2 regions of the Variovorax sp. BGA-UO-ETr-C22 genome follow, and region 1 is predicted to be linked to the other one. Evidence: riboswitches for the same ligand, from Rfam matches in the RefSeq annotation. Region 1 holds a riboswitch; the other holds the start of a gene.
The links. Region 1 has a riboswitch for glycine ahead of gcvT (glycine cleavage system aminomethyltransferase GcvT). Riboswitches for the same ligand answer to the same signal wherever they lie in the genome.
Positions count from the first base shown of each region.

Region 2: it holds a riboswitch for glycine, as region 1 does, so the genes downstream of both, AC57B8_RS13910 (D-amino acid dehydrogenase) here and gcvT (glycine cleavage system aminomethyltransferase GcvT) in region 1, are expected to answer to the same signal.

Region 1 covers NZ_JCAQPA010000011.1:1,801,139-1,815,798, reverse strand. The annotation lists gene gcvP (aminomethyl-transferring glycine dehydrogenase) at 1-439, opposite strand, end outside; gene gcvH (glycine cleavage system protein GcvH) at 498-869, opposite strand; gene gcvT (glycine cleavage system aminomethyltransferase GcvT) at 941-2,113, opposite strand; glycine riboswitch at 2,161-2,265, opposite strand; glycine riboswitch at 2,278-2,368, opposite strand; gene AC57B8_RS28520 (hypothetical protein) at 2,400-2,936, opposite strand; gene AC57B8_RS28515 (L,D-transpeptidase Cds6 family protein) at 3,033-3,515, opposite strand; gene AC57B8_RS28510 (MFS transporter) at 3,759-4,949, opposite strand; gene AC57B8_RS28505 (AraC family transcriptional regulator) at 5,058-5,837, shown strand; gene AC57B8_RS28500 (TRAP transporter large permease) at 5,875-7,167, opposite strand; gene AC57B8_RS28495 (TRAP transporter small permease) at 7,178-7,690, opposite strand; gene AC57B8_RS28490 (TRAP transporter substrate-binding protein) at 7,771-8,745, opposite strand; gene denD (D-erythronate dehydrogenase) at 8,801-9,817, opposite strand; gene AC57B8_RS28480 (hypothetical protein) at 9,875-10,936, shown strand; gene AC57B8_RS28475 (electron transfer flavoprotein-ubiquinone oxidoreductase) at 10,992-12,695, opposite strand; gene AC57B8_RS28470 (SDR family oxidoreductase) at 12,836-13,618, shown strand; gene AC57B8_RS28465 (DMT family transporter) at 13,696-14,529, shown strand; gene AC57B8_RS28460 (acyl-CoA thioesterase) at 14,526-14,660, shown strand, end outside.
Region 2 covers NZ_JCAQPA010000010.1:95,493-110,152, reverse strand. The annotation lists gene AC57B8_RS13945 (glycosyltransferase) at 1-3,187, opposite strand, end outside; gene AC57B8_RS13940 (NAD-dependent epimerase/dehydratase family protein) at 3,260-4,186, opposite strand; gene AC57B8_RS13935 (sugar phosphate nucleotidyltransferase) at 4,190-4,906, opposite strand; gene AC57B8_RS13930 (GDP-mannose 4,6-dehydratase) at 4,920-5,924, opposite strand; gene rfbA (glucose-1-phosphate thymidylyltransferase RfbA) at 5,962-6,849, opposite strand; gene rfbD (dTDP-4-dehydrorhamnose reductase) at 6,889-7,779, opposite strand; gene rfbB (dTDP-glucose 4,6-dehydratase) at 7,776-8,855, opposite strand; glycine riboswitch at 8,974-9,064, shown strand; glycine riboswitch at 9,109-9,215, shown strand; gene AC57B8_RS13910 (D-amino acid dehydrogenase) at 9,307-10,614, shown strand; gene AC57B8_RS13905 (RtcB family protein) at 10,633-12,048, opposite strand; gene AC57B8_RS13900 (FIST signal transduction protein) at 12,267-13,547, opposite strand; gene AC57B8_RS13895 (PhaM family polyhydroxyalkanoate granule multifunctional regulatory protein) at 13,597-14,388, opposite strand; gene AC57B8_RS13890 (aminotransferase-like domain-containing protein) at 14,453-14,660, opposite strand, start outside.

The DNA of each region.
Region 1 (14,660 bases):
CGATGGCCATGCCCGTGAGGTCGCACACCATCGTCTGGAAGTTGAGCAGGGCTTCCATGCGGCCCTGCGAGATCTCGGCCTGGTAGGGCGTGTAGGCGGTGTACCAGGCGGGGTTCTCCAGGATGTTGCGCAGGATCACGCCCGGCGTGTGCGTGCCGTAATAGCCCTGGCCGATGAAGCTCTTGAACACCTTGTTCTTCGACGCCAGCGTCTTCAGTTCGGCCAGCGCGTCGGCCTCGGTGACGGGCGCGGGCAGGCGCATCGGCCGGGCGCGGCGGATGGCCGCGGGCACGATGCCGTCGATGAGCTCCGCGCGCGTTTCCGAGCCGATCACCGGCAGCATGCGCGCCTCGTCCGCTGCATCGATGCCGATGTGGCGGGCGAGGAATTCTTCGGCGTTCTCTAGTTCTTGCAAAGAGGGAAGGGCGGGAATCGGCATGGCGGTGAAGGCTCGGGGGAGAAGGAACGAAGGTGCGAGGAAGCTGCTGTTCAGCGGATCAGGATTCGGCGGCGAACTTGTCGTAGCTGGCGGCGTCGAGCAGGGCGTCGAGCTGCGCGGGCTCGCTCAGCTTGACCTTGAAGAACCAGCCGGCGGCCAGCGGGTCGCTGTTGGCCAGCGACGGGTCGGCGCGCAGCGCTTCGTTCACTTCGGTGATCTCGCCCGACACGGGCATGAACACATCGGCGGCGGCCTTCACCGACTCGACCACACCGGCGACCTCGCCCTGCGCGAAGGTCTTGCCCACTTCAGGCAGGTCGACGAACACCACGTCGCCCAGCGCGTCCTGCGCATGCACGGTGATGCCGACGGTGGCGGCGCCGCCTTCGGCCGCCACCCATTCGTGGTCCTTGGTGTATTTGATGCTCATGAAAAAACTCCTCGTGGAAAAAATGGAATCGGGGTGCAGAGCCTAGCCGGGTCTGCGGGGTTCAGTGTCGGTCAGCCGCGGTAGTAGCGCGTCGGCACGAAAGGCATGGTCGAGACTTCCATCGGCACCGGCTTGCCGCGCACGATGGCCTGCACGCGCGTGCCGGGCTCGGCGAAGGCGGCGGCCACGTAGCCCATGGCCACGCAGCGGTCGGCCGTGGGGCCGAGCAGGCCGCTGGTGACGGCGCCGATGTCGTGCCCTTCGAGCGACTGCAGCAGCGTGCCGTCGCGCACCGGAATGCGTTCGAGTGCCACGAGGCCGACGCGCTTGCGCGTGAGCGTCTTGTGGTCGGTGTGGCCGGCCGCGCCCGAGGCGACGGCGGCGAGCTGGGCCAGCACCTTGGCCGCGCCCGGAAAGCCGCCTTCGCGCGCGCCGCCCGCGCGGCGCACCTTCTGGATCGCCCAGTTCAGCGAGGCTTCGACCGGGGTGGTGGTGGTGTCGATGTCGTTGCCGTACAGGCACAGGCCGGCTTCGAGCCGCAGCGAGTTGCGCGCGCCCAGGCCGACGGGCTTCACTTCGGGCTGCGCGAGCAGCAGGCGGGCGAGGGCGTCGGCGTCTTTGCCGGCCACCGAGATCTCGAAGCCGTCTTCGCCGGTGTAGCCGCTGCGGGTGACGAAGGCGGCGATGCCGCCGATCTGCACCGCGCCGCCGGTCATGAACACGAAGCGCTCGATGCCGGGCGACAGGCGCGCCAGCGTGGCCGCGGCCTGCGGGCCTTGCAGCGCGAGCAGGGCGTGGTCGGGCAGGGGTTGCACCTGGCAGCGCGCGCCGATCCTGGCCTGGATGTGGGCGATGTCGGCCACCTTGCAGGCGCCGTTCACGATCACGAAGAGCGAACCGTTGCCTTCGTTGAAGAACATCAGGTCGTCGAGGATGCCGCCCTCGTCGTTCAGCAGCAGGCCGTAGCGCTGCTTGCCGGCGGGCAGGTCGACCACGTCGACGGGCATCAGGGTTTCGAAGGCGGCGGCGGCATCGGGGCCGACCAGGCGCAGCTGGCCCATGTGCGAGATGTCGAACAGGCCGGCTGCGTCGCGCGTGTGCTTGTGCTCGGCCATGAGGCCGGCGGGGTACTGCACGGGCATGGAATAGCCGGCGAAGGGCACCATGCGGGCGCCGAGCTCCACGTGCAGGTCGTACAGCGGGGTCTTGAGAAGTTGGGCGTCGGAAGCGGAAGAAGCGGCCACGGGGCACTCCAAAGGGGCAGTCGAAATCCATGGCTGCAACGCCACGGGCCACCCCTGCTGTCCGCTTTACCTGAGAGATTCGCCCCACGATCGGGGTTTGCTCCTTCGGTGGGCCGCATGCAATGCCACGGCCTCTCTCCAGCAAGGAAACGCCGGTGGTTGCCGGCGTCTTGTCAGTCCTTTTGCCTGAGCGTTCGGGGAACCCCTGCGCCTTCGGCGGCCCCGTCGCGCGGGGCTCTCTCCTGACCCGGCGAGTGTAGTGGATCGCGGGGCCGGGGCTGGTGGCTCAGTGCACGGTTTCCGCCGGCGGCAGCAGCTTGTCGATGCGCTCGCGCAGCGAGTCGGCGCGCTCGGGGCCGGCGGCCTTCTCGATCTCGGAGAGCATCAGCGCGGCGATGGTCAGCATGGCCTCGCGGTCGCGGGCCTCGCGCAGGGCGTCGCGCATCTGGTTGGCGAAGCGCGGGTCGCGGCGCACGAACATGCGTTCGCAGATGTCGAACAGGAACATGCGCGTGGTGGCCAGCGAGCGCTTGCCGTCGAAGCTGTCGGCCGAGGTGGCGACCTGGATCGGCTCGGCGGCGGTGACGGGCGTGGGGGCCGGTGCGGGCGGTGGCGCGACCGGGCGCGCGACCTGCAGGTAGCCGCGCTGCATCAGCCCCTGGATCGCCTGCTCGGCCTCGACGCGGCTGGGGAACAGCGGGCTGAAGTCGGTCAGCGAGCGCCGGCCGTCGGCCATGAGCAGCAGGGCGCGCTCACGCTGGCTGAGCGTGCGCTGCCCGGCCTGGAGTTCGTCGCGTGCCTTCTCGGTCTTGGTGGGGAACATGGCGGCCACAGCTTTCGGAGGTCGAAGGCTGCAGCATCGTTGCAAGTGGTGACATCTTCGTGAACCATTTGCCTTACAGGGACAAGGCGGTGCGCGTCAGTTGCCCGCGCTCTCCTTGCGGATCAGCCAGCGCGTGCCCACGCGCTGCAGCTCGAGGGTCTTGCGGTCGGTCTCGGTGAGCGCGTCGGCGCTGTAGACCTGCCGGAACTGCGCGCTGGCCGAGGTGCCCTGGACGCTGATCACCAGCCCCTCGATGCCCACGCTGATGCGCGACTTGCCCGTGATGCGGGCGCGCCGGTCGGCCTCCCAGCGCTCGCGGGTCTGGCCGCGCGCGGGGGTGAAGTCGCTCGCGTAGGCGGCGAGGTAGCGCTCGACGTCGCGCGCGGACCAGGCGGCGGCCCAGGCGCGCACGGCGCTTTCCACTTCGGCGAGGTGGGTGACGGGATTGGCGGGGGCGGCTGCTGGTGCAACGGCTGCAACGGCTGCAACGGGCGCGGCGGCCGGCGTGGCCGCGATACCGGCGGTGGCCAGCAAGCCGGCAGCGACAAGGCTGCTGCCCTGGGCGACGATTCGGTGCATGGCGTCCTTCTCTTTCCTTCTTCTTGTCTGTCAGGCTCGACGTCGAAGCTTGCGTCGATTCTGGCAGTGAAAGAGAGCGCGTGCGGCGTTGAATCGCCCACGGATTTCAGTGGTCCGTGGTTCAGGGCGCGTGCACAGGACACCGGGTGCTTCCCTCCGCGAATGTCCCCCGCCTTCGGCTCCTCCTTGATTTCGCTGCGGGAAGCACCCAGTGCCCTGTGCACCGGGTGCGCGGGGCAGAGCTCAGGCCGCCGCAGCCTCGCCCGCCATCACCTGCACCGTCCGATTGCGCAGCCGCAAGGCCAGCACGGTCGCGACGCACAGCACGCACAACACCACCGTGAGCGTCACGCCGAGCCCGCGTGCATCCGACAGCAGGCCGAACAGCGGCGACACCAGCCCGCCGACCGAGAGCGCGAGGCCGAGCGTGATGCCGCTGGCCGTGGCCGGGTTGCGCGGCAGGTAGTCCTGCGCGAGCGTCACCTGCGCGGCGAAGGGCAGGAACATGCTCATGCCGAGCCACGCGGTGCAGGCCAGCGCCGCGCCGGGCGTGGAGGAGAGCACGAGGCCCGCCATGGCCGGCAGCGCAAGCAGGTAGCCGCAGCGGATCGTGCCCATGCGCCCGATGCGGTCGCCGAGCCAGCCGCCGGCCAGCGTGCCCACGGCCCCTGCGGCGGTGAAGGCGGTGAGTGCCGCGGCGCCCTGGAAGGTGCTGCCGTGCAGGTCGCGCGTGATGCGCAGCGAGAGCATCGACAGCACCGTGACGTACGGGATCGACCAGCCCACGATGGTCGCCACCAGCAGGCTGAAGGCGCGCCAGTCGTTGTGCGGTTTGAGCACCTGGGCGCGGGCCTGCGCGGCCCGCGCCGCCGTGGCCGCGTGCTGGGCGGCCGCGCTGCGCCGCGCGTTGGCCGCGACCCACACCACGCCCATCGCCACCGCAGGAATGCCCAGCAGATAGCTGCGCGAGAGGCTGCCGCCGCCGACCACCGTGGCCGCCAGCACGGGTGCGAACGAGGCGCCGATGGTGCCGCCCACCGAGAACACGCTCATCGCCTTCTGCGAGGCGCCGCCGGCCGCGCGCGCGGCCACGGTGGCGGGCGGGTGGTAGGCCGCGATGCCCAGCCCGCACAGCGCGACCGCGATCCAGGTCAGCAGGTAGCTCTGGCTCAGGCCCGCCAGCACCACGCCCAGCGCCGCCACCAGGAAGCCTACGGGCACCAGCCAGGCACGCGGGTGGCGGTCGGCGTACAGGCCGAACAGCGGCTGCACCACGCTCGACAGCCCGGTGGCCGCCAGCATCAGGCCGCTCACGGCCGTGTAGCTGTAGCCGCGCTCCAGCACCATGAAGGGCAGCAGCGCGGGCACGAGGCCCTGGTAGAGGTCGTTGACGGCATGGGTGCCGGTGAGCAGCCCGAGTCGGCGCGTGTTCATGCGATGGCTTCTTTCTTCGATGTCCGGTTTGAGAAAAAGGGAGGAAAAGCCATCGTAGGAAGACACGGAAAGATGTTCTCGCTACGAATGTGCAAACATCGTCGTGAAATGGACAAACTGAATCTGCGCCCCGACGAGGGCGAATCGACCCCGCGCGCCGTGGCCGTGCTGGCCACCGATCCGGCGGGCGACGCCTTCATTCCGCCGCATGCGCACCGGCGCGGGCAGCTCATCCACGCGATCTCGGGCGTGATGATGGTCGGCGCGGCGGCCGGCAGCTGGGTGGTGCCGCCGGGGCGCGGCGTCTGGGTGCCGCCGGGCATGACGCACCAGATCCGCATGGCGGGCGAGGTGAAGATGCGCACCGTCTTCGTCGAGCCCGGCACGCGCGCCGACCTGGGCGCCGAGTGCCGCGTGATCCATGTGGGTGCGCTGTTGCGCGAGCTGATCGTGGCGGCCGTGTCGCTGCCGCTGGACTACCCGCCGGGCGGGCGCGACGAGCGCGTGATGGAACTGATCCTCGACGAGATCGAGGCCGCGCCCGCGCTGTCGCTGCATGTGCCGATGCCGCGCCACGCACGCCTGGCCGCGCTGTGCGAGGCGTTGATCCGCGACCCCGCGCAGCCCGCCACGCTCGACGGCTGGGCCGCGCGGCTGCACATGAACGCGCGCACGCTGGCCCGGTTGTTCGAACGCGAGACCGGCATGACCTTCGGCGCGTGGTGCCGCCAGGCGCGGCTGCTGCTGAGCCTGCCGCGGCTGGCCGCGGGCGCGTCGATCCTGGAGGTGGCGCTGGCGCACGGCTACGAGAGCCCGAGCGCCTTCACCGCGATGTTCCGCCGCACGCTCGGCGTGCCGCCGAGCCAGTACCTGCACCCGCCGGCCTGAGGCGGGTGAAGGCGGGGGGCGGGAGCGGCCTGCGCCGCTACTTGAACCCGAGCGCGCGCGGCAGCCAGGTGCTGAGCATCGGCACGAAGGTCAGCAGCATCAGCACCGCGCCGTGCGCCCACAGGAAGGGCACCAGCTCCTTCACCAGCGCCGACATCGGCACCTTCGACACGTTGCAGGTCACGAACAGCAGCCCGCCCACCGGCGGCGTGATCATGCCCAGCGTGAGGTTGAAGATCACGATCATCGCGAAGTGCACCGGGTCGACGCCCAGCTTGATCGCCACCGGCGCAAGAATCGGCGCCAGCACCATCACGCCCGGCAGCGGCTCGATGAAGATGCCGAACAAGAGCAGGAACACGTTGACGATGATCAGGAACATCCACGGCGAGAGGTTCATGCTGATGAGCCATTCGGCCATCTGCTGCGGAATGCCCTCGATGGTCAGCACCCAGGCGAACGAGGCCGACAGGCCGATGATGATCAGCACCGACGCCGACAGCAGGGCCGAGCGCGACAGGATGTCGGGCAGCATCTTCCACTCGAGCGTGCGGTAGATGAACTTGCCGCACACCAGCGCATAGAACACCGCCACCACCGAGGCTTCGGTGGGCGTGAACCAGCCGGCGCGCATGCCGCCCAGGATGACCACCGGCAGCAGGATGGCGGGAATCGCCTTCCACGTCGTGATGAGGATCTCGCGCAGCGGCGGCGTCTGGCCGTCGCCCTTGTAGTTGCGCTTCTTCGAGACGTAGAAGTTCACGACGCACATCGCCACCGCGATCAGGATGCCCGGCACGATGCCGGCCACGAACAGCTGGCCGACCGACACCGTTTCGTCCTGCAGCGCGTAGATGATCATGATGATCGAGGGCGGAATGATCGGCCCCACGATGGCCGTGGAGGCCGTCAGCGCCGCCGCGTACGAGCGGTCGTAGCCGGCCTTGTCCATCATCTTGATGAGCATCGAGCCGGGGCCGGCCGCGTCGGCCAGCGCCGAGCCCGAGATGCCCGAGAAGAAGGTCAGCGACACCACGTTGGTATAGCCCAGCCCGCCGCGCCGGTGGCCGACGAACTGGCCCGCGAAGCGCAGCAGCACCTCGGTGAGCGAGCCGCCGCTCATGAGCTCGGCGGCCAGGATGAAGAAAGGCACGGCCATCAGCGGAAAGCTGTCGATGCCGGTGAAGGTTTCCTTCAGCAGCACCATCAGCGGGTAGCTTTCCGCGAGGATCAGGGTGGCGGCCGTGGCCAGGCCGAGCGCGAAGGCCACGGGCACGCCGATGGCCAGGAACACGCAGGCGGAGACGATCAGGACAATGCTGGCATCCATGGTCTTCTCCTTACAGCGAGGCCGACGCGTTGGCGTCGAAATGCGCGTCCGACGCGAACTCGCGGTTCAGCACGTAGCCACGCACCACCAGCAGCCAGTGCACGATCAGCAGCACGCCGCCGATCAGCATCGCGCTGTAGATGTAGGCAAACGGAATCTGCGTCACGGCGGTGAGCTGGAACATCGTGCGTTCCATGTAGAGCCAGCCGTACCAGACCATGAAGCCGAAGAAGGCGAACAGCAGCCCGGCCACCACGATGCGCACCGCCACGGCCGCCGGCCGGGGCAGGGCATCCTGCAGGTTCTCGACGGCGATGTGGCCGCCGTAGCGCAGCACGGGCCCGGCGCCCAGGAAGGTGAGCCAGATCATCATGTGGCGCGACACCTCTTCGGCCCATTCGATCGACTGGTTCGTGGTGTAGCGCAGCACGACGTTGGTGAAGATGATGACGGACATGGCCGCCAGCAGGAGGATCAGCGCCCACCGGTTGGCGGCGAGAAAGTAGCGCTCGAAGGCTTGCACGTTGTGGTTCTCTGTGGTGTCGGAAATGCGAAGCGCCCGGCACACTGAGGCGGGCCGGGCGCGGTCGGGGCGGAGCGGTCTTACTTGACGTCCGTGATCTTCTTGATGTTGTCGGCGCCGAATTCCTTGGCGTAGCCCACGTAGGCCGGCTTCAGGGCTTCGCGGAAGGCCGCGCCGTCGACGGTGCGCGTGACCTTCATGCCGTCTTTCTCAAGCTGGGCGATGCCGTTGTTCTCGTCGTCGTTGACCTTCTTGCGCTGTGCGATCGAGGCCTTCTTCGCCGCTTCGGTGAACACCTTCTTGTCGGCGTCCGAGAGCTTGTTCCACACCTTGGGCGACAGCAGCAGCAGCGCCGGCGAGTAGACGTGGCCCGTGAGCGACAGGTGCTTTTGCACCTGCGAGAACTTCGAGGACAGGATCACCGGAATCGGGTTTTCCTGGCCGTCGACCGTGCCTTGCTGCAGCGCGCCGAACAGTTCCGGGAAGGCCATCGGCGTGGGCAGGATGCCGAAGGTGCGGTAGCCGTCCATGTGCACCTTGTTTTCCATGGTGCGCATCTTCAGGCCGGCCGCGTCGGTGGGCTTGACGATGTCGCGCTTGCTGTTCGTCATGTGGCGAAAGCCGTTTTCGGTCCAGGCCAGCGCGATGATGCCCTTGCTCGGGAATTTGGTCAGGATGTCCTGGCCGATGGGGCCGTCCATGACCTTGCGGGCATGGTCGTAGTCGCGGAACAGGAAGGGGATGTCGACGATCTTGACCTCGGGCACGAAGTTGCCCACGGGGCCGGTCGAGGTGTTCAGCAGGTCTTGCGTGCCCAGCTGGATCGCTTCGATCTGCTCGCGCTCGCCGCCCAGCGCCGAGTTGGCGAAGTGCTGGCACTTGAAGCGGTTCTGGGTGTTCTTCTCGACCTCTTCGCAGAACACGGTGGAGCCCACGCCGTAATGCGATTCCTTGGACGTCGCATAGCCGATCTTGAGAACGGTGGGTTGCTGCGCGAAGGCGGCGGTGCCCAGGGCGAGCGAAAGGCAGGCGGCGGCGATGTGGCCGAATTTCATGGTGTCTCCGGGGAGTTGGGGGTCGAAAGCGCGTCAGGCGCAGGTCAGGAAATGACTATGCACCAATAACCAGTTTGACCGCGTCGGGACTTTCACGGACGTAGGCGCGGATCACCGCGTCGAAGCTCTCGTCGGCCGTGAGACCGAGGGCCCGGGCGCGCGGCGTGTCGAAGCGCCCGGGCCAGGTTTTCACGATGCGGCGGATGGCGGCGTCGGGCGTGCGGTCGAGCAAGTCGGTGGCGGCGCGGCCGGCCACGCGTTCGAGCGCGGCGGCCATCTCGCCCACGGTGGTGGCCAGCGAGGGCAGGTTGAGCGCGGTGCGCGGGCCCCAGTCGGCGTCGCTGGCTTCGGCGGCGCGCACGATGCCTTCGATGGTCCGAGCCGGCGAGGCGATGGCCACGGGCGTCTCGTCGGGCACCGGGCAGGCCGCGCGCAGGCCGGCGAGCGGCTCGCGGATCATGCCGCTGAAGAAGCCCGAGGCCGCGCCGTTGGGCAGGCCGGGGCGCACGCTCACCGTCATGAGGCGCACGCTGCGCCCCTGCACGAAGCCCTTGCGCGTGTAGTCGGCCACCAACTGCTCGCCGATGAATTTCTGGATGCCGTAGCTGGTCTGCGGCGTGGGCAGCGTGTGGTCGTCGATGAGCGCGGGCAGCGGCTGCTCGGGCGAATCGCCGAACACCGCGAGCGAGCTGGAGAACACCAGCACCGGGCGCGTGCCGAGCGCGCGCAGCTTCTCGAGCAGGCCGTGCGTGGCGGCGAAGTTGCTGCGCATGCCCAGGTCGAAGTCGGCTTCGCATTCGCCGCTGACGGCGGCGGCAAGGTGGAACACCGCGTCGGCCTCGCGCCAGAAGGTGGCGCCGTCGTCGGCCAGCTGGGCGTTGAGGTCGCCGGTGGCGGCCGCGATGCGCGGGTTGGCCGCGAGGTCGGGCGGCGGCGGGGCGCGGTCGACCAGCGTGATGCGTGCGATGTCGCGGGCGGGCGCGCCGGCGAGCGAGAGCTGGCCCAGCGCCAGGAGGGTGCGCGCCAGGCGCGCGCCGAGAAAGCCGGCGCCGCCGGTGATGACGATGTGCATGGGGTCCTGTCTCCTTGTGTCGCGAGGATAGCGTCGGTGGTATCGCACAATTTGCGCATGCCCATGCTGCCTCCCGATCTCCTCGCCACCCTGCGTTTGCCTGTGCTGCAGGACGCCGACCTCGACACCCAGGCTTCCTTCTTCAAGCGGCCGGAGGTCCGTGCGCTCTACTTCGAGGTGGTGGAGGGCTCGGCGAAGGACGAGGTGCTGCGGGCCGCCATCGCGCGGCTCGGCGAGCTGCATCCGCACCGGGCCGCGTTGCTGGCGGTGTTCTGCGGCGCGTTGGTCGAGAACGGCGCCGATCCGCAGCTCATGTTCGACGCCGTGCGGCAGCTGGCGGGGCGCCTGCTGGCGTCGTTGGCGCCGTACTGCGCGGCGCAGCCGTACGAACCCGACGAGGAGGACGAGGAACCACGGGACGAGGCGGAACTCGCCGCCTGGCAGGCCGCCGAAGCGGCGCTCGCGGCGCTGTCGCCGCAGGCGCGTTTCGAGATCGATGCGCTGCAGCGCGCGGTCGACCTGCTGGTGCTGCCGCTCATGACCATGGTGGTGCGCGATGTGCGCAATCACCAGTCGCTGGTGGCGGACGCAGGCCTGCTCGCGCACATCGAGGCGATGTACGCCAACGACTCGCTGCCCTTCGAGGCCTTGCACTTCCTGCGCGCCGCGGCCCAGCTGTCGTACGAGGACGAGCTGGTGGTCCTGCTGCCGGCGTCGCGCGCGGGCATGGTCGTTCGCGCCCAGGGCATCAACAACAACTTCCACGCCTTCTCGCTGCTGCAGGACCTGATGGAAACGCATGCCCAGACGCTGGGCATCCGGCAGCCGCCGCGCACGCGCCGCGACGAGGACAGTGATGCCGCCGCCTTCCTCTGGCTGCAGGCGACGGCCTTCGCCCAGGGCGAGCTGGTGGACCGCATGGCGTGGTCCTGGGGCGAAGGCACGCTGCGCGAGAACGCGCGCCGGCAGGGGCGGCTGGTGCTCGTCGCACTGGAGACGGACGACAAGCCCGCACGCGGCTGGACCGGGTTCACCCACGTGTTGCACGCCGAGCAGAACCCGCAGGTGTCGCTGGTGCACTTCCTCACGCCCGACGAGGTCGCCGCGTACCTCGCCTGAAGCGCCATGAAGAAAGCCCTCCGAAGAGGGCTTTCATGCATCGACGCGTTGGGGCTTACATGCCCACGTAGTTCGGACCGCCGCCGCCTTCGGGCGTGACCCAGACGATGTTCTGCGTCGGGTCCTTGATGTCGCAGGTCTTGCAGTGCACGCAGTTCTGCGCGTTGATCTGCAGGCGCTCCTTGCCGGCGCTGGCTTCGTCGGGCACGAACTCGTACACGCCGGCCGGGCAGTAGCGGCTTTCGGGGCCGGCGAACTTGGCGAGGTTGACGTTGACCGGCACCGACGCGTCCTTCAGCGTCAGGTGGGCGGGTTGCTGCTCTTCATGGTTCGTGTTGCTGATGAACACGCTGGAGAGGCGGTCGAAGGTGAGCTTGCCGTCCGGCTTCGGATAGACGATGGGCTTGCACTCGGCGGCCGGCTTCAGGTACTGGTGGTCGGGCTTGTTGCGGCGCAGGGTCCATGGGATGTGGCCCTTGAGCAGCCATTGCTCGACGCCGTTCATGACCGTGGCGATGCCCAGGCCCTTCTTGAACCAGGCCTTGAAGTTGCGCGCCTTGTTCAGCTCGGTGTAGAGCCAGCTCTTCTCGAACGCGGCGGGGTAGGCCGTGAGTTCGTCGTGCTGGCGGCCGGCCATGACCGCGTCGAACGCGGCCTCGGCGCACAGCATGCCGGTCTTGATGGCGGCGTGGCTGCCCTTGATGCGGCTCACGTTCAGGTAGCCGGCCTCGCAGCCGACCAGCGCGCCGCCCGGGAACACCGTCTTGGGCAGCGACATCAGGCCGCCGGCCGTGATGGCGCGCGCGCCGTAGCCGATGCGCTTGGCGGGCTTGATGCCCTTGGCTTCGTCGCCCTCGAGGTACCAGCGGATGTTGGGGTGCAGCTTCCAGCGCTGCATTTCCTCGAACGGGCTCAGGTACGGGTTGCTGTAGTCCAGGCCCGTGATGAAGCCCATCGTGACCTTGTTGTCCTCCATGTGATAGAGGAACGCGCCGCCGTAGGTGTTGTTGTCCATCGGCCAGCCGGCCGTGTGCAGCACGAAGCCGGGCTGGTGGCGCTTGGGATCGATTTCCCAGACTTCCTTGACGCCCAGGCCGTAGGTCTGCGGGTCGCGGCCTTCGTCGAGCTTGAACCTGGCGATGAGTTGGCGGCCCAGGTGGCCGCGCGCGCCTTCGGCGAACACCGTGTACTTGCCCAGCAGTTCCATGCCGAGCTGGAAGTTCTCGGTGGGTTCGCCGTCCTTGCCCACGCCCATGTTGCCGGTGGCCACGCCGCGCACCGAGCCGTTCTCGTTGTAGAGCACCTCGGCGGCCGGGAAGCCGGGGAAGATTTCCACGCCGAGGTTCTCGGCCTGCTGCGCCAGCCATTTGGTGAAGGCACCCAGGCTGATGATGTAGTTGCCGTGGTTCTGGAAGCAGGCCGGCAGGAAGGCGTTAGGCGTGCGCAGGCCCGACTTTTCGCTCAGGAACACCATGGCGTCGTCGGTCACGGGCTGGTTCAGCGGGGCGCCGAGTTCCTCCCAGTCGGGCAGCAGCTCGTTGAGCGCGCGCGGGTCCATGATGGCGCCCGACAGGATGTGCGCGCCGGGCTCGGAACCCTTCTCGAGCACCACGACGGAGATTTCCTTCTCCTGCTGGGCGGCGAGCTGCTTGAGGCGGATCGCGGTCGAGAGGCCGGCGGGGCCGCCGCCGACCACGACCACGTCGTATTCCATGGCTTCGCGAGGGCCGAACTGGGCGAGGATTTCGTCGTGCGTCATGTGGGTTGGGTCGATAATGATTTTTAGAGGCGCGGGGGCGTCCCGGTTCGCCGGGCATTTTATGCGGCGTCCGGCGGTGGCCTTGTCGCCCGCAGGCGAGGCACCCTGCGTCACCTGCGCGACTCCACAGGATTCAGCTCATGGCTTACAGCATCGATCTCTCCGGCCGCGTGGCTTTCGTCACCGGCGCCTCCAGCGGACTGGGTGCCCAGTTTGCCAAGACACTGGCCCGTGCCGGCGCCGCCGTGGTGCTGGCCAGCCGCCGCGTCGAGAAGCTCAAGGAGCTGCGCGCGCGCATCGAGGGCGAGGGCCATGACGCCCACGTGGTCGAGCTCGACGTGACCGACATTGGCAGCATCAAGGCCGCCGTCGCGCGCGCCGAGACCGAGGTCGGGCCCATCGACATCCTGGTCAACAACTCGGGCGTGAGCGCCACGCAGCGCCTGCAGGACGTCACGCCCGAGGACTACGACTACATCTTCGACACCAACGTGAAGGGCTCCTTCTTCGTCGCGCAGGAGGTCGGCAAGCGCATGCTGGCGCGCGCCCAGGGCAAGGCGCCGGGCACCTACATCGGCGGACGCATCATCAACATCGCGTCGTCAGCGGCGCTGAAGGTCATGCCGCAGATCGGCACCTACTGCATGAGCAAGGCCACCGTGGTGCAGATGACCAAGGCCATGGCGCTCGAATGGGGCCGCTTCGGCATCAACGTGAATGCGCTGTGCCCGGGCTACATCACGACCGAGCTCAACGAGGAGCACTGGAGCACCGAGGGCGGCGCCAAGCTGGTCAACATGCTGCCGCGCAAGCGCGTGGGCAAGCCCGAAGACCTCGACGGCCTGATCGTGCTGTTGGCCAGCGGCGAGAGCCATTTCGTGAACGGCGCGGTCATCGCCGCCGACGACGGGTTCGCGATCTGAGCCCCCGGGCCTGGATCGGCATTGCCGCCGGCCTGGGCGCAGGCGCGCTCTGGGGCCTGGTGTTCGTGGCGCCGCGCATGGTCGGCCACTTCGGCATGGTCGACATCACAGCGGCGCGCTTCGCAGTGTTCGGCGCGGTGTCGGCGCTGGCGGTGTTCGCACGGCCCGCGGCCGTGCGCTGGCCCACGGGCCGGCAGGCGCTGGCGGCGCTCGGCCTCAGCGTGCTGGGCTTCAGCGGCTACTACCTGCTGCTGGCCTTCGGCATCGCGGCGGCGGGCACCGAGGTGCCCAGCCTCATCATCGGCACCATTCCCGTCTGGATGATGCTGCTGGGCCGGCCCGCGGGCCTGCACATGCGGGCCTTGCTGCCCGGCCTGCTGCTCACGGGCGCGGGCATCGCGCTGATGATCTGGGGCGCGTGGTCGGCGCAGCACGGCGCGGGCGGTGGTGGCGGCGCGCGCTTCGGCTGGGGCATCGCGCTGGCGCTGTGTTCGATGGTGAGCTGGACGGTCTACGGCCTGCTCAACGCCGCCTGGCTGCAACGGCACCGCGAGGTGCATGCGGCCGACTGGGCCAACTGGCTGGGCATTGCCACCGGCCTCGGGGCCTTGCTGCTGTGGGCTGTGGCGGGCAGCGATGTCGCCACGCTGCAGTCGCAGCCCGACGGCATGCTCTTCATCTGGATCGCGCTGGCGAGCGGCTTCGGCTCGTCGTGGCTCGCGACCATTCTCTGGAACGTCGCGAGCCAGCGCCTTTCGGCCAGCCTGTGCGGCCAGCTCATCGTGAGCGAGACGCTGTTCGCCTTGCTCTATTCCTTCCTCTGGGACGGCCGCTGGCCGCAGGCCACCGAGTGGGTGGCGGCGGCGCTGTTCGTCCTGGGCATCCTCGCATCCATCAAGGCCCACCGATGAGAATCGAAATCCCCGAAAAGAAGAAGCTCGTGTATGAAATGTCGATCCCCATCCGCTGGGGCGACATGGACGCCATGGGCCACCTGAACAACGGCACCTACTTCCGCTACCTCGAAACGGCGCGCATCGAC
Region 2 (14,660 bases), on a different contig from region 1:
CCCCGACCCTGGACGCGATCACCGCCGTGCCGCTGGCCAATGCTTCCATGATGATGTTCGGTCGCCCGTCGAGCCGTGACGGCAGGCACAGGATGTCGCACGCCTGGAGGTAAGGCCTGAGATCCGGCACGGAGCCTTTCAACAAGAATCTCCCAGGCGGGAAATTGGCCGCTGCAATGGCCGACCTGAGCTCCGGCTCGAGAGAGCCGGTGCCGGTCATCAGGAACACCACATTCGATTCGCTGGAAATGCGCTTTGCTATTTCGACGAAGCCCAGAGGGTCTTTTTCTTCGGACCAACGGCCAAAGAATCCAACGATTGTTGCGTTTCCAGGAATATCGCCGGCCATCGGGGAGGGCTGCCCCGGATCCGCTGGCGCGTTTTTTTCCAGGTCGACACCGCTTTCCACCAGGCTGATGCGCTGCGGGGATTCGCCTGCGACGATCAACCATTCCCGCACTTCGGCATTTTCGATGAAGGTCAGGTCGATGCAGTCGGCATACCGCCGGTTGTTGGCTGTATGGCCCACCGTATTGAAAAGCAGGTCGGCCACGGCAAGACGTGGATACCTGAGCTTCCATGCGGGCAGGCAGTCATACGCAAAAGCACTGCCGATCACCCAGAGGATCTGGACATCCCTGGATTGCAGCAGGTGATCGAAAAAGTCGCGCCAGTATTCAGGTTCGAGAAACCGCGGCAGATGGAATATTTCCGGCGTTGCCGATTCGAACCAGGAGGTGGTGTCGCCGTGGGTTTGCCCCACGGGCACGGTCGTCACGATCACCACGCGCCACCCATTGCGCGCCAATTGCGCAACGATGGCACTCAACAAGCGCTCGGCGCCACCCAGCACCAGGAATGGCAGGGCGATCAACAAGGTGGGGCCGGTGGTCGTCTGCACATGGAAGTCGCGCCGGGTCGCAAAAGACTGCGGCGGACGCGCCGGTGCAGAAGCGCTTGCCGCTCTCGCGGACTGGAGTGCGTCTTCCGTCAGCACGTCTTCGTTGAAGCGATGGACCAGCAGCTTCTGGATTTCGTTGTCGAGCACGTCGCTTCTATTGCTCAGCGTGTTGCCGTGGCTGCGATAGTGAAAAAGCGGCTCGCGAATGCCGATGAAGCGCGCGCCGAGCGCCGCAAGGCGCACCCAGAACAGCCAGTCCTCATGGACATGCCCCGTGGTCGGGTCCGTGTCCCGGTAGCCGCCGGCCTTGCGCCAGAGTTCCTTGCTGTACACGGCGCAAGTGAGCGCATTGTTGCCGTCGAGCAGCATGTCCAGGGTCGGGCGTTCGTGCGGCGTCCAGACATCCGATCTGTCGCCAAAGAACTGCAGCCCCGGCGAGACCACCCCGTAACCGGAATGCTCCAGCATGAAGACCGCCTTCTCGATGTAAGTCGGCGCGATGCGGTCATCGGCATCCAGGCAGCAGATGTACTTGCCCCTGGCGTGACTGATGCCGAAGTTTCGGTTGGCGCCGGCACGGTACGGCTGGTCCTGCAGCAGCAGCCGCAGCTTGGGCGACGCCTTGGAGACGGCATCGATCAGGCGCTGGCGGGAGTCGGGGGAGCTCGAGCCTCCCTCCACCACGATGATCTCGATGTCGGTGAAGGTCTGCGCCTCGACCGAGCGGATCGCCTCGCCCACGAGGTGGCCGTAGTTGAAGCAAGGAACTACGATGCTGACGAGCGGCCGATCCGATGGCCAGTCCTGCCCGCTCGGCGGTTGCACGGCATCCGGCACGACGCCTGCCGGTGCGAGGAGACGGACCGCCGCCGCGGTGCGCTTCGCGGCCTCCAGGTTCCTGGCGCCGCTTCCGGCCAACGCGCGCCGGCGCCTGAATTCCCGAAGGTGATCGAAGATGCGACCCCGAAGCGTCCACCACGCCAGCTTTGCGACTTGTTTCGCCCGTCGTGCAGCGCGGGGATTGCTCGTCGCCCAGCGACGCAAGGGCGTCGTGGCTCGCCATGCGATGGTTTGTTGCATGGCCTCCACCCGACCCGCGGCCTCCAGCGCCCGGTGTTCCATGGCAGCGGTCTTCGCGACCTCCTCGGAGAGTTTCCTGCGAAGCGCCGCAGCCTCGCCCTCGCGCTCCGCGGCCCGCCTGATCTCGAAGTTGATGGCCTCGGTGGCCTGCGCCGCATTGAGACGAGCATCCGAGAGGATCACTTCGACTTCGGCCTTCAGGCGCTGGACCTCTCTGCTCGCAGCCCCGGAACTCACCGGTTGCCGGTCGCCGGATTGCAATCTCTTCAGGTCGAACGACCAGAGCTGCCCAATGCGCGCAACCAGCGGCGGCGTGAACTCGCCGCCGTCAAGTCGCACGAGCGATCGCACCGAGGCTTCGGTCGACTGGCCCGCATGCAGAAGGTGCAGGTGCGTCAGGGCCTTGGTTTCCTCGGTCGTCGCGCCATCGAAGTCGGCGTTCATCAAGCGTTCAAAGACTTCCTTGGCGCGCGCAGCCTGGCGTTCGCTCTTCGTGACGATGCCGACATAGGTCGAGGCGTAGTCCTTGATGGAAACTTCCGCGCCGGTCAGATGAGCCCCGAGCGCCGTTTCGACGATGTGGCGGATCGCCCCCTCGCTCGGATAGTAGATGTGCTCCAGCGAACTGTTCAGCCACGCCGCGTTGCTGGACTCAGCCGACATGACAGGAACCTCGAACAGCAGGAACCCGTCGTCTTTCAGCAGTTCGATGGCTGCGTGGAATCCGCCGCGAAAATCGAGCAGGTGCTCGAAGACCGCGATCGCGGTCACCACGTCGAATTCGGCGCGATGATCCTGCACCAGCTGCGGCGCAAGCAGGTCGTTGCCAAGGAGCCGGATGCCCTTGTCCTGCGCCTGCCCGGCGGCCTTGGCGTTGACTTCGATGCCGGACTTGTCGAAAGCGCTTGTGAACTTGTCCAGCAAGTAGCCGTTCGCGCAGCCTATGTCGAGAATCTTCCCCTGGTCGGCCAGCAAACGGACCAGCGCGGCAGCCCAACCCAGTCCGTGCTCGGCCATGAACTCATAGTCCGCATAGCCGCTGCTCGCGCCGTTCACGTAGTAGTTGTCGTCGTAGTACGCCTGCGTGCTCTCCGGCAGGTTGGCGATCACACCCAGGCCGCAATGAGTGCATCGCTTGATTTCCATGCCATCCGCCCGGGAGGCGAACGGCTTGAAGCTGGTACCGGAACACGCGTTGCAGATCATTTTTTTGCTTGCCAGTAGAAAACGAAAGGCGGTCCGGCGTGGCGCCGGACACGTCCCTTGCACGCCCTTGATTTAAGTTGCGGAGATCTCTTCGCGCGCGCTGCGCAGGGTCTCTTCGAGAACCGAGTCCATGTCGGAGGGCTCAACGCGAAGCCCCAGCGCCTTCAGCCTGGACGGGTCGCCGACAAAAGCCCTGACATCGCTGTTGCCGCGCCGCGACTCATCGTGCTTCAACTCGACCGGCACGCCGGAGACAGCGATCAACCGCTGTGTGAGGTCAAGCAGACGCTGTCCGTCGCCGCTGCAGATGTTCACCACCTGCGCAGAGGCGTCGCTCGCCAGGGACAGGTCGACAAGAAGCTTCGCAGCGATCCGCACATCCATGAAGTCCCGCACGACATCGAGATCGCCGGTGGACAGCACACCGCCACGCGTGCCCATGCAAGCGATCTGGTGCGCAAAGCTTCCCAGGGCCAGAGACTTCGGCATGCCAGGCCCGATGGGGTTGAACAGCCGGGCCACCACCACGGGCAACCCGCGCGAAGCCGCGACGAAGGCGTGGCTCGTCTGCGCCAACTTGCTCGCGCCGTAGGCCGTGTTGGGACGGCAGGTCGCATCCTCGCGCACGGGCTGCTGGGCGGCGGGCACCGCCCCGTATTCGGCTGCGCTACCCGCCAGGAGCACGCGCGGCTTGCGCGGCATGGCGAGCGCGCCATCCAACAGGTTGGCAGCGAATACGACGTTGGCCTCGTAGAGCTCGCTATAGGAGGGAGCGGAGGAAACCCCCGCCAGATGCATGACGAACTGCGGCTCTACAGACAAGAGCAGATCGCGGACCTCGGCCGCATCGGCAGGATCGGCAAGCACGCGCCTTGCCTCGCCTGCGACAGCGGCCCGTTCGGCTCTGCTGACGGCGAAGACTTCAAGGCCACGCGCCTGCAGTTCTTCAAGCACCGCCCGCCCGACGAATCCGCTGGCACCGGTGACAAACACGCGCATAGGCTACTCGGGCAGGAAAAGCTCGCGACTCTCGTCGAACATCTTCTGCGCTGTCGAGTAGTCTTCCGGTCGGCCGATGTCGAGCCAGAAGCTCTCGGGCTGTTGGTGGCAGCGCACCTTCTTGCCGGCCGCGCTCAACTTGAGCAACAGGTCCGGCATGTCCAGGTGAACACCCTCGCTGACATGCGGCTTCACCGCGTCGCGGTTGAGCATGTAGAGGCCCATGCTGACCAGGTGCTTGCTCATGGGTTTCTCGAGGTAGCCCTGGAGATTCATCTCCGCATCGATCTGGATGAGCCCGAAATCGATCTTGACCTCTCGTTCGTAGACGCAGATCGTGGCATCCGATTGCCGCTCGGCATGCGTGCGGATCAGTTGGCCGATGTCGAACGTGGTGAGCAGGTCGCCGTTGGTGACGATGAAGTTCTCGCCGACCTTGTCGATCAGTGCGCCAAGCGGACCGGCCGTCCCCAGAGGGCTGTCCTCGAGGCTGTAGTCGATCTTCAGCCCGAATCGCGAACCATCGCCGCAAAACGCGCGGATCAGGTGATGCAAATGGTTGACCGCAAGGATGACTTCGTCGACGCCGGCGCGACGCAGCTGCCGCAGCAGGAGTTCCAGCACCGGCATGTCCCCCAGGGGCATGAGGGGCTTGGGAAACGAGGCGGTGAACGGCTGAAGGCGAGTGCCCTTGCCGCCGGCCATGACGACTGCTTTCATGATGCTTGCTCTCTCAGACGGTGTAGACCGCAGGGCGGTACAGGTGGATGTTGCGGCGGATGAATTCGATGCTCTGGCGCAACCCCTCGTCCAGGTCGACTTGCGGCGACCACCCCATCAACTTCGCGGCCAGCGCGTTGTCGGAGACGAGCTTCAAGACCTCGCTCTTGTCGGGGCGCATGCGCGCAGTGTCCGCAACGATCTCCTTTTCCACGCCCATCAGCTTGAGGATGCGCTCGGCAAAGTGACCGATCGTGTAGGTCGAGCCGGTTCCCAGGTTGATGGTCTGCCCCTCGATCCCGGGCGTCACCGAAGCAGCGACGAAGCCGGCGACCGTGTCCGTCACGAAGGTCATGTCGCGCTCAGGGGTCAGCGATCCGAGCTTGATCACGTCCTGGGTCAATGCCTGCGAGATGATGGTCGGGATGAATGCCCGGGCGGACTGGCGCGGGCCGAACGTGTTGAACGGGCGCAAGGTCACGACACCCGTGTCGAACGAGCGGTAGTAGCTCTCGGCGATCTTGTCCGCCCCGATCTTCGAGGCCGAATAAGGCGACTGCCCTTGCAGCGGATGCTCTTCGTCGATCGGCACGCGCACCGCGGTGCCGTACACCTCGGAGGTGCTCGTGTGGACGACGCGACGAACCGACAGACGGCGCGCGGCCTCCACGACGTTGAGCGTTCCCTCGACGTTGGTGCGCACGTAGCTGCGCGGGGCAACGTACGAATACGGAATGGCGATCAGGGCCGCCAGATGGCAGACGACGTCGATGCCCTGCATGGCATGCATGACGAAATCGCCATCGTCGATGTTGCCCGCCACGACGCGGAACTGCCCCTTCACGTCATCCGGTGCGAATTCGAGATTGCCCCAACTCGATGCGGAACCGTAGCGGACCATAGCCGTCACCTCAGCGCCGGCACGCACGAGTGCTTCGACAAGGTGACTGCCGATGAATCCGCCTGCGCCGGTTACAAGGTATTTTTGACCCGTCAGGGTTTGAGTTGATGCGTGCATGACTTGTACTACCGAAGAAATTGTTGTGTGTCAGTGTTCAGAATGAGTGCTCTTCGGCAAGCAGCCGATTGAGGTACTTGCCGTAGGCATTTTTCTGCAGTGGCAAGGCCAGCCGCGCCAGTTGCTCCTTGTCGATGAAGCCATGCCGCCACGCGATTTCCTCCGGGCAGGCGATCTTCAACCCCTGCCGGTGCTCCAGCGTGGCGATGAACTGCCCCGCCTCCAACAGGCTTTCATGCGTACCGGTATCAAGCCAGGCGTAGCCGCGCTGCATGATCTGCACGTTGAGCCGGCCAAGATCGAGGTACGCCTGATTGACGGCCGTGATCTCGAGTTCGCCTCGTGCACTCGGCTTCACCGCCTTGGCGATGTCGATGACCTGGTTGTCGTAGAAGTACAGGCCCGTCACGGCGTAGTTGCTCTTGGGCTTGAGCGGCTTTTCCTCGATGCTGCTGGCCTTGCCTTGTGCATCGAATGCGACCACGCCATACCGCTCCGGGTCATGCACGTGGTACGCGAACACAGTGGCTCCCGCGTCCTGCGCGTCGGCGCCGCCCAGCAGATGGGCAAAGTCATGCCCATAGAAGATGTTGTCCCCCAACACCAGCGCGCTCGGCGAGTTGCCCACGAACTTGTCGCCGATGATGAACGCCTGCGCCAGGCCATCGGGACTTGGCTGCACCGCGTACTGCAGGTTGATGCCCCACTGGCTGCCATCACCCAGCAGTTGCTGGAAGCGCGGCGTGTCCTGCGGCGTGCTGATGATGAGGATGTCGCGCATGCCGCCGAGCATCAGGGTGCTCAGCGGGTAATAAATCATGGGCTTGTCGTACACCGGCAGCAGTTGCTTGCTCATGGCAAGCGTGGCCGGGTGCAGGCGGGTGCCGGAGCCACCGGCGAGGATGATGCCTTTGCGTTGCGTCATGGGAGTCTTCTTCTGTGAGGGGCAGGAAAAATCAGTCGGTCAGAGCGTCTCGCGCAGCATGCGTGCCACGCCTTCCTGCCAGGGCGGCAGTCGCAGGCCGAAGGTGGTCTGCAGCTTGGTGGTGTCGAGCCGCGAGTTGTGCGGGCGCTTCGCGGGCGTCGGAAAGGCACTGGTGGGCACGGCCTCCACGGCCTGCGGGCCGGCCTTGAGTTCGACGCCGGCCTGCTGCGCCATCTCGAGCACGAAGCGCGCGTAGCCGTGCCACGTGGTCTCGCCGCCGGCGATGGCGTGGTACAGCCCGGCCTTGGTCGGGTCTTGCAAGGTGGCGCGGATGGCGTGCGCGGTGATGTCGGCCAGCAGCTCGGCACCGGTCGGGGCGCCGAACTGGTCGTCGATGACCGTGAGCTTGTCGCGCTCCTTGGCCAGCCGCAGCATGGTCTTGGCGAAGTTGCCGCCGCGTGCGGCGTACACCCAGCTGGTGCGAAAGATCAGGTGCTTCGCGCAATGCTGCGCCACCAGCTGCTCGCCTTCGAGCTTGGTCTGGCCGTACACGCTGAGCGGGCCGGTCGCGTCGTCTTCCTTCCAGGGCTTGGTGCCGCTGCCGTCGAAGACGTAGTCGGTGGAGTAATGCACCATCAGCGCGCCGATCTGCTGCGCCGCCTCGGCCACCACGCCGGGCGAGGTGGCGTTGAGCTTGCGCGCAAAGTCGGGCTCACTCTCGGCCTTGTCGACGGCAGTGTGCGCGGCGGCATTGATGATGACGTCGGGGCGCACCGCCAGCACGGTTGCGGCCAACTGCTCGGGACGGCTGAAGTCGGCGTGGAAGTCGGTGCTGTCGAAATCGAGTGCGACCACTTCGCCGAGCGGCGCGAGGCTGCGCTGCAGCTCCCAGCCGACCTGTCCACCCTTGCCGAGCAGCAGCAACTTCATGCGGAAGCCTTTGCAGGTGCGGCGTCGTACTGCTTCTCGACCCATTCGCGGTATGCGCCGCTTTGCACGTTGCGCACCCACTCGCCGTTCGCGAGGTACCACTGGACGGTCTTGCGGATGCCGGTGTCGAAGGTCTCGGCGGGCTTCCAGCCAAGCTCGGCCTCGAGCTTGCGTGCATCGATGGCGTAGCGGCGGTCGTGGCCCGGGCGGTCCGTGACGTAGGTGATCTGCTCCTTGTACGGCTTGCCGTCGGCGCGGGGGCTCAGTTCGTCGAGCAGCGCGCACACGGTGTTGACGATCTCGATGTTGGGCTTCTCGTTCCAGCCGCCGACGTTGTAGGTCTCGCCGAGCTTGCCGGCTTCGAGCACGCGGCGGATGGCGCTGCAGTGGTCCTTCACGTAGAGCCAGTCGCGCACCTGCATGCCGTCGCCGTACACGGGCAGGTTCTTGCCGGCCAGTGCGTTGACGATCATCAGCGGGATCAGCTTCTCGGGGAAGTGGAACGGGCCGTAGTTGTTCGAGCAGTTGGTGGTGACCACCGGCAGGCCGTAGGTGTGGTGCCAGGCGCGCACGAGGTGGTCGCTGGCGGCCTTGCTGGCCGAGTACGGGCTGTTGGGCTCGTACTTGTTCTCTTCGGTGAAGGCCGGGTCGGTCTTGGAGAGCGAGCCGTAGACCTCGTCGGTCGACACATGCAGGAAGCGGAAGGCCGCCTTCTGGTCGGCCGGCAGGGCGTTCCAGTAGCCGCGCACCGATTCGAGCAGGCGGAAGGTGCCGAGCACATTGGTCTGCACGAAGTCTTCCGGGCCGTGGATCGAACGATCCACATGCGATTCCGCGGCAAAGTTCACGACGGCACGGGGTTTGTGCTCGGCCAGCAGGCGATCGAGCAGCGCGCTGTCGCCGATGTCGCCCTGCACGAAGACGTGGTTCGCGTTGCCCTTGAGCGACGCCAGAGTCTCGAGGTTGCCTGCGTAGGTCAGCTTGTCGAGGTTCACGACGGGCTCGTTGCCCTGCGCGATCCAGTCGAGCACGAAATTGGCGCCAATGAAGCCTGCGCCGCCGGTAACCAGGATCATGGAGTCCCCTGCATGTAGAAAAAAGTTTGCTTTACCAAAAATCAACATTCAATTATCCCATCGGTGTGAAGTGCCGATGTACAGGGCTTGGCCGGCTTGCGGGGCCCGCCTACAATCGCCAACAATTGCAGGAGAGCGGGCCTCCACGGAGGCCCTACCGAAGGCGCAAACTCCCATAAACGCTCAGGTCGGCCCGACGAAATTCCAGGCAACGCCCAGGAACTTCGGCAAGGGGTCAGTACTGCACTCATCGATACAGCCGTCTGGAGAGCCGCCACGCCATGTGGCGCACCGAAGGAGCAAACCCGCTGCGGGTGCAGCAGGGTGAATCTCTCAGGTACCGAGGACAGGGGGAGCGGCAACTTGGACATCGGTCGTCCGGTTGCTTGCTATTGGTTCAATAGCACTCCACGCCCGCCGTTCAAGCGCTGCAAACTCAAAGGTACTTGCAATGCGTGTGATCGTTCTTGGCGCCGGCCTGCTCGGCGTGACTTCGGCCTACTACCTTCAGCAACTCGGCCACGAGGTGACCGTGATCGACCGGCAGGCCACCCCGGCCGCCGAAACCAGCTTCGCCAACGGCGGCCAGATCTCGGTCAGCCATGCCGAACCCTGGGCCAATCCGAGCGCGCCGCTGAAGGTGCTGCAATGGCTCGGCAAGGAAGATGCGCCGCTGCTCTTTCGCATCCGCGCCGACATGCGCCAGTGGCTCTGGGGCCTGCAGTTCTTGCGCGAATGCACCCCCGCGCGCACCCGCCACAACATCGAACAGATCGTTCGTCTCGGTACATACAGCCGGGAAATGTTGCAGCAATTGCGTCGAGACACGGGCCTGAACTATGACCAGCGCACGCAAGGCATCCTGCACTTCTACACGACGCAAAAAGAATTCGACGGCGCCCTCGCGCCCGCCGAGCAGATGCGTGCCCTGGGCTGCGAACGCTTGGTCATCTCGGCCGACGAGGCCATCAAGATCGAACCCGCCCTCGCCCACATCCGCCCCCAACTCGCCGGCGCCACCTACACCGCCGAAGACGAATCGGGCGACGCCAACCGCTTCGCGCGCGAGCTCGTGAAGCTGGCCGAAGCGGCCGGCGTGAAGTTCCTCATGAGCCACACGGTGACCGCGCTGCGCGAAGCGGGCGGCAGCATCGACCACGTCGAGGCGACCGACAACGAAGGCCGCTTCCAGCGCATCCGCGGCGATGCCTTCGTGCTCGCGATGGGTTCGCTGAGCCCGCTGTACGCCGCGCCGCTGGGCATCCGCCTGCCGATCTACCCGGCCAAGGGCTACTCGGTGACGCTGCCCGTGAAGGACGCATCGAAGGCGCACCAGGTCTCGCTCACCGACGACGAATACAAGCTGGTGTTCTCGCGCTACACCTCCGAGTCGGGCGACCGCCTGCGCATCGCCGGCACGGCCGAGCTCAACGGCTACGACCGCGACCTGAACCGCGTGCGCTGCGAAGCCATCGTGCGGCGCGTCGAAGAGCTCTTCCCCGGCGCCGGCGACACCGAACGCGCGCAGTTCTGGACCGGCCTGCGCCCGGCCACGCCGAGCAACGTGCCGCTGATCGGCAAGACCAAGCTGCCGAACCTGTTCCTCAACACGGGCCACGGCACGCTCGGCTGGACGCACGCCTGCGGCTCGGGCAAGTCGATCGCGCGCATCGTGAGCGGGCTGGCGCCCGAGGTCGACTTCGCGTTCGCCGGCATGCCGGCGCCCGCGCCGCGCGCCGTGCAGCCCGCCCTGGGCTGACACGGCCCCGCCCTCTGGTCACGCCTTGAACGTGACCCAGGGCTTGAGCCGCACGGCGCAGCGGATGAGCCCCGCGCTTTCCTGCGCCTCGATCACCGCGCCGATCGGCTTGTAGGCCTGCGGCGCTTCTTCGATGCGGCGCTCCTCGCGCAAGGTCACGCACTGCCAGCTGGCATCGGCGTCGCCGGGCGCGGGCCGCATCGCGCGCACCTCCTGCCGACGCATGCGCCGGCCGGCACCATGGCTGCACGACCACAGCCAGTCTTCATGCCCCAGCCCGGTCGCGAGGTACGAGTGATCGCCCATCGACCCGGGAATCAGCGCCAGGTCGCCCGCGTGCGCCGGCGTCGCGCCCTTGCGATGGATGTTCATGCCGTGCTCGCGCAGCACCACGTTGTGCGGCACGTCGACCACGAGCGTCGACGCCGTGGCACCCAGCAGCTCGGCGAAGTCCTTGCGCACCAGCTCGGCCAGCACGACGCGATTGGCCCACGCATAGCGCGCGGCCACGCCCATGGCTTCCAGGTACTCCTGCGCCAGCGGCCCGGCCAGCCCGTACAGCCCGCTCTTCGGATGACGCAGGCCCTGCGGCCACTCGGCCCGCGCGCGGTCCATCCAGCGGCCGCCGACATGGAACCCGATGTCGCGCGAGCCGCTGTGGATCATCACCACGACCTCGCCCGCCTTGAGCCCCGCGCGGTAGGCCGCGTGCCGGTCCATCACCTGGTCGACCACCTGCAGCTCGACGAAGTGGTTGCCGCTGCCCGGCGTGCCGAGGCACGGGTCGCGGAACACCTCGTGGCGCGCGCCGGTGTAGGCCGGCGGTGCGTGCCGCGACTGCCCGCCGAAGCTCGCCAGGCCGATGCACGCGCCGATCTCGGCCTGCAGCCGGTCGCGGTCGCACGCGGCCCAGAGCCCGTCATTGCGCACGGCGTCCAGGAATGCGGCCGGCCCGTCGTCGAACAGCGCGCGAAACGCCGCCGTGTGCACCGGCACGTCGCGCCCGTTGTCGAGCAGGCTGCGCGTGAGCCGCGCGAGCAGCTGCGTCTTGTGCGGCGCCACCTGGTCCAGCGTGAGGCCGGTGGTCAGCAGGCGCATGCCGCAGTTGATGTCGGTGCCGACCGCGGCGGGAATCACGAAGTCGCCATCGGTGGCGACGACGCTGCCCACCGGCGCGACCGAGCCCGGATGAAAGTCCGGCGTCGCGCAAGCCTTGCACACGCCGTGCGCGCCGTCGGGCGAGCGCACGCTGGCGAAGGCCAGCAGCTGGTTCACGGCTTTTTCTTCCAGCGGCAGGCTCTGCGGCAGAAGCACGGTCGCCTGCGCGGCTTCGTTGCGCAGGTGATAAATGCCGTCGCGGTAGTCGACGGCGATGTTCGCGCGAGAAAAGGCGCGCTGGAGTCTCGAAAAATGACTATTGGTAGGGCTGCCCATGGCTGCAATTCCATTCGGGGAAACCGTGTCGGTTTCCGGGCCCCGTCACATCGCGTGGCGGGGCGAAAGAGATCGACCGCGTGCCTCGGGGCGCGCGGATCACTCTTTCTTGCAGCAGCAGAGATTCAAGAAAGCGGGCGGATTCTAGCGACGCGAAGCGCTTGCGAAAACAACGCGCAGGCGCGCGCGTCGTTTTTTCCCGTCAGTCAGCCAGTCAGTCAGTCCGGCGCAGTGAACACCGTCAGCACGCCGGTGTAGCCGTACAGGTGATGGCGCGCGATCTCGCCGGCGGCGAAGAAGCCGACCAGCGGCACGTCGCCCAGCGCATGCCGCACGATCTGCAATTCGGCGCCCGGCGCACCGAAGTGCGGGCCGCCGCGTCCCGAGCAGCTCACGTACACCGCGCCCGCGATGCGCCGCGCGGGATGCGGCGCGGCCTCGGCCTCGCCCGCCGCCACGGCGCGCGCGGTGGCCAGCGTCTGTTCTTCGGGCTCGAGCTCTTCGCGGATCTCGGCGCAGATGCGCATCAGGTCGGCGCGCGCCGCCTGCGCATTGCGGCGGCAGAAGCTCAGCCGCATGCCGGCCTCGGCGTTGTCGGCAATGGCGATGCCGCGCCGCGTCGGGTCGAGGCCGATGATGTGGCGCACCAGCACGTCGGCACCCAGGTCGCCGGTGCGGCGGATGCCGTCGCTGCCCGCGTCGGCCAAGCCGACCAGCGTGTTGCGCACCGCGTCGATGGCTTCCTGCGGCCGGTCGAGCGACACCTGCAGGTCGGCCAGCAGCACGTCGAGCGCCGGCTCGCCGTCGAGCGAGAGCAGCAGGTTGCCGTCGGCCTCGGTGATCTCGCGCTCGCGCGCACCGCCGGTGCGCAGCGGCTGGCAGCCCTGCGTGACGCGCGACACCAGCCGCACGCCCTCGCCGAACACCACGCCCGACAAGCCGCCCGAGAACACGCCGCCCGCCGCCCCGTGGCCGCGGATGTTGCCGTTGCCGCCGACCGCGAACTGCAGCGCCCCGCCGCGGCCGGACGAGAGCCCGCCGAACAGGTAGCCGGTGTCGGTGCGGCCCGCCATCTCGCCGATGAGCTCGCCCAGGTCGGGCGTGGCCGGGTCGGCGTGCACGAGCGCGGTGTGCGCCTCGAAGCCGCTCATTTCGGAACTGCCCAGCGGCGCCACGCCCGAGAACACGCGGTACTGGTCGCTGGGCAGCGCGCACAGCATCAGGCTCAGGCCGGGCTCGTCGAAGTACTCGGCGTTGTTGGCCGACACGCCGATACCGACCGTGCCCGACCAGTCGGTGACCTCGGGCAGTTCGGCGCTCAGGTGATCGAGGATCTCCTGCGCCTCGGCCGCATAGTGGTCGGTGATGTAGAGCAGCCCGAGCGTCGGGTTCGACGCGTAGTCGGGCAGCGCCATCTGCGCGCGCAACTGGGCCAGCACGAGGCCGGCGGCCATGCGCCATTGCGGGTGGGTGGCATGGCCGGTGGGAAACAGTTTCATGGTGCGTACCGACCCGTGCGTCGTCGTCTGGAAAGGTGTCTGTAAGACGTCAGCGCCGGCCGGAGGTTCGCTTGCGCGCGGCGGTGGACGTGGTTTTCTTGCGCGCGGCGGGTGCCGGCGCGGCTTTTTTCGCTGCGGCCTTCTTCGCGGCAGTCTTGGCGGCCGGCTTGCGCGCCGCCGTTGCCTTGCCGATGACCTGCCCCACGGCGTCGGCCAGCGGCTGTGCCATGGCCGGCACCTTGAGCTGCGCCGCGTCCTGCAGCGCCGTGCTCGCGATCTGCTGGAACTGCTCGGTGAGTGAGCCCCACCATTGCATCGGGTCGACCACGCCGGCGGCGCCGTTGGACGAGGCGGGCTTGGCGCGCGAGGTCTTCTTCGGCGCCGGGGTTTCCTCTTCTTCCGCTTCCTCCTCGGCCTCGTCGAACTCTTCTTCCTCTTCCTCGACGGGCTCCGGTTCGGGCCGGGGTGCGGGGGCCGGTGCGGGAGCCGGTGCAGGCGCCGGCGCCATCGCCGCGGCCTGCTTGGTGAACGCGCTGGCGATGTCTTCCATCCGCACGTTCATGCCGCGCAGGGTCGACAGCGTCATCTTCTGCACCTCGAGCGCCTGGATGGTCGCCTTGAGCGCGTGGCCGTTCTGTTCGAGCCAGTACTGGACGGTCTTGAGTTCCTGGATGCGCTTGTCGACCTCTTCGACGCTCATGGTGGGCGCGACCCAACTCGCGAGGCTGGGGATGCCGGGCACCGACCCGGAGCCCGCGGCGGCACCGCCGGCGAGGTTCTTCAGGAAGTCGAATCCGGGGACGAACTGGCTGAAGTCGAAGGGTTTGCTGGCGTTGCTCATGCGGGAGGTCTCCTGGCTGGGTTTTCTTGTGCTGCCAGCTTACTCCAAGCCCTTTGCAAGCGAATCAGAGCTCGTCCCTGACCCGGCTGAAAACCTTCCAGAAATTCGCGTCCTGCGAGGTCGCGAAGTTGATCCGCATCATCGTGCTCGGCGGGCGGCGCGCATGGAACAGCGAGCCCGGCGCCAGCAGGTAGCCCTGGTCGAGCATGCGTTGCGTGAGCGCGTCGGTGTCCACGCCCGTGTCGACCCAGCCGAACAGCCCCGCCGGCTCC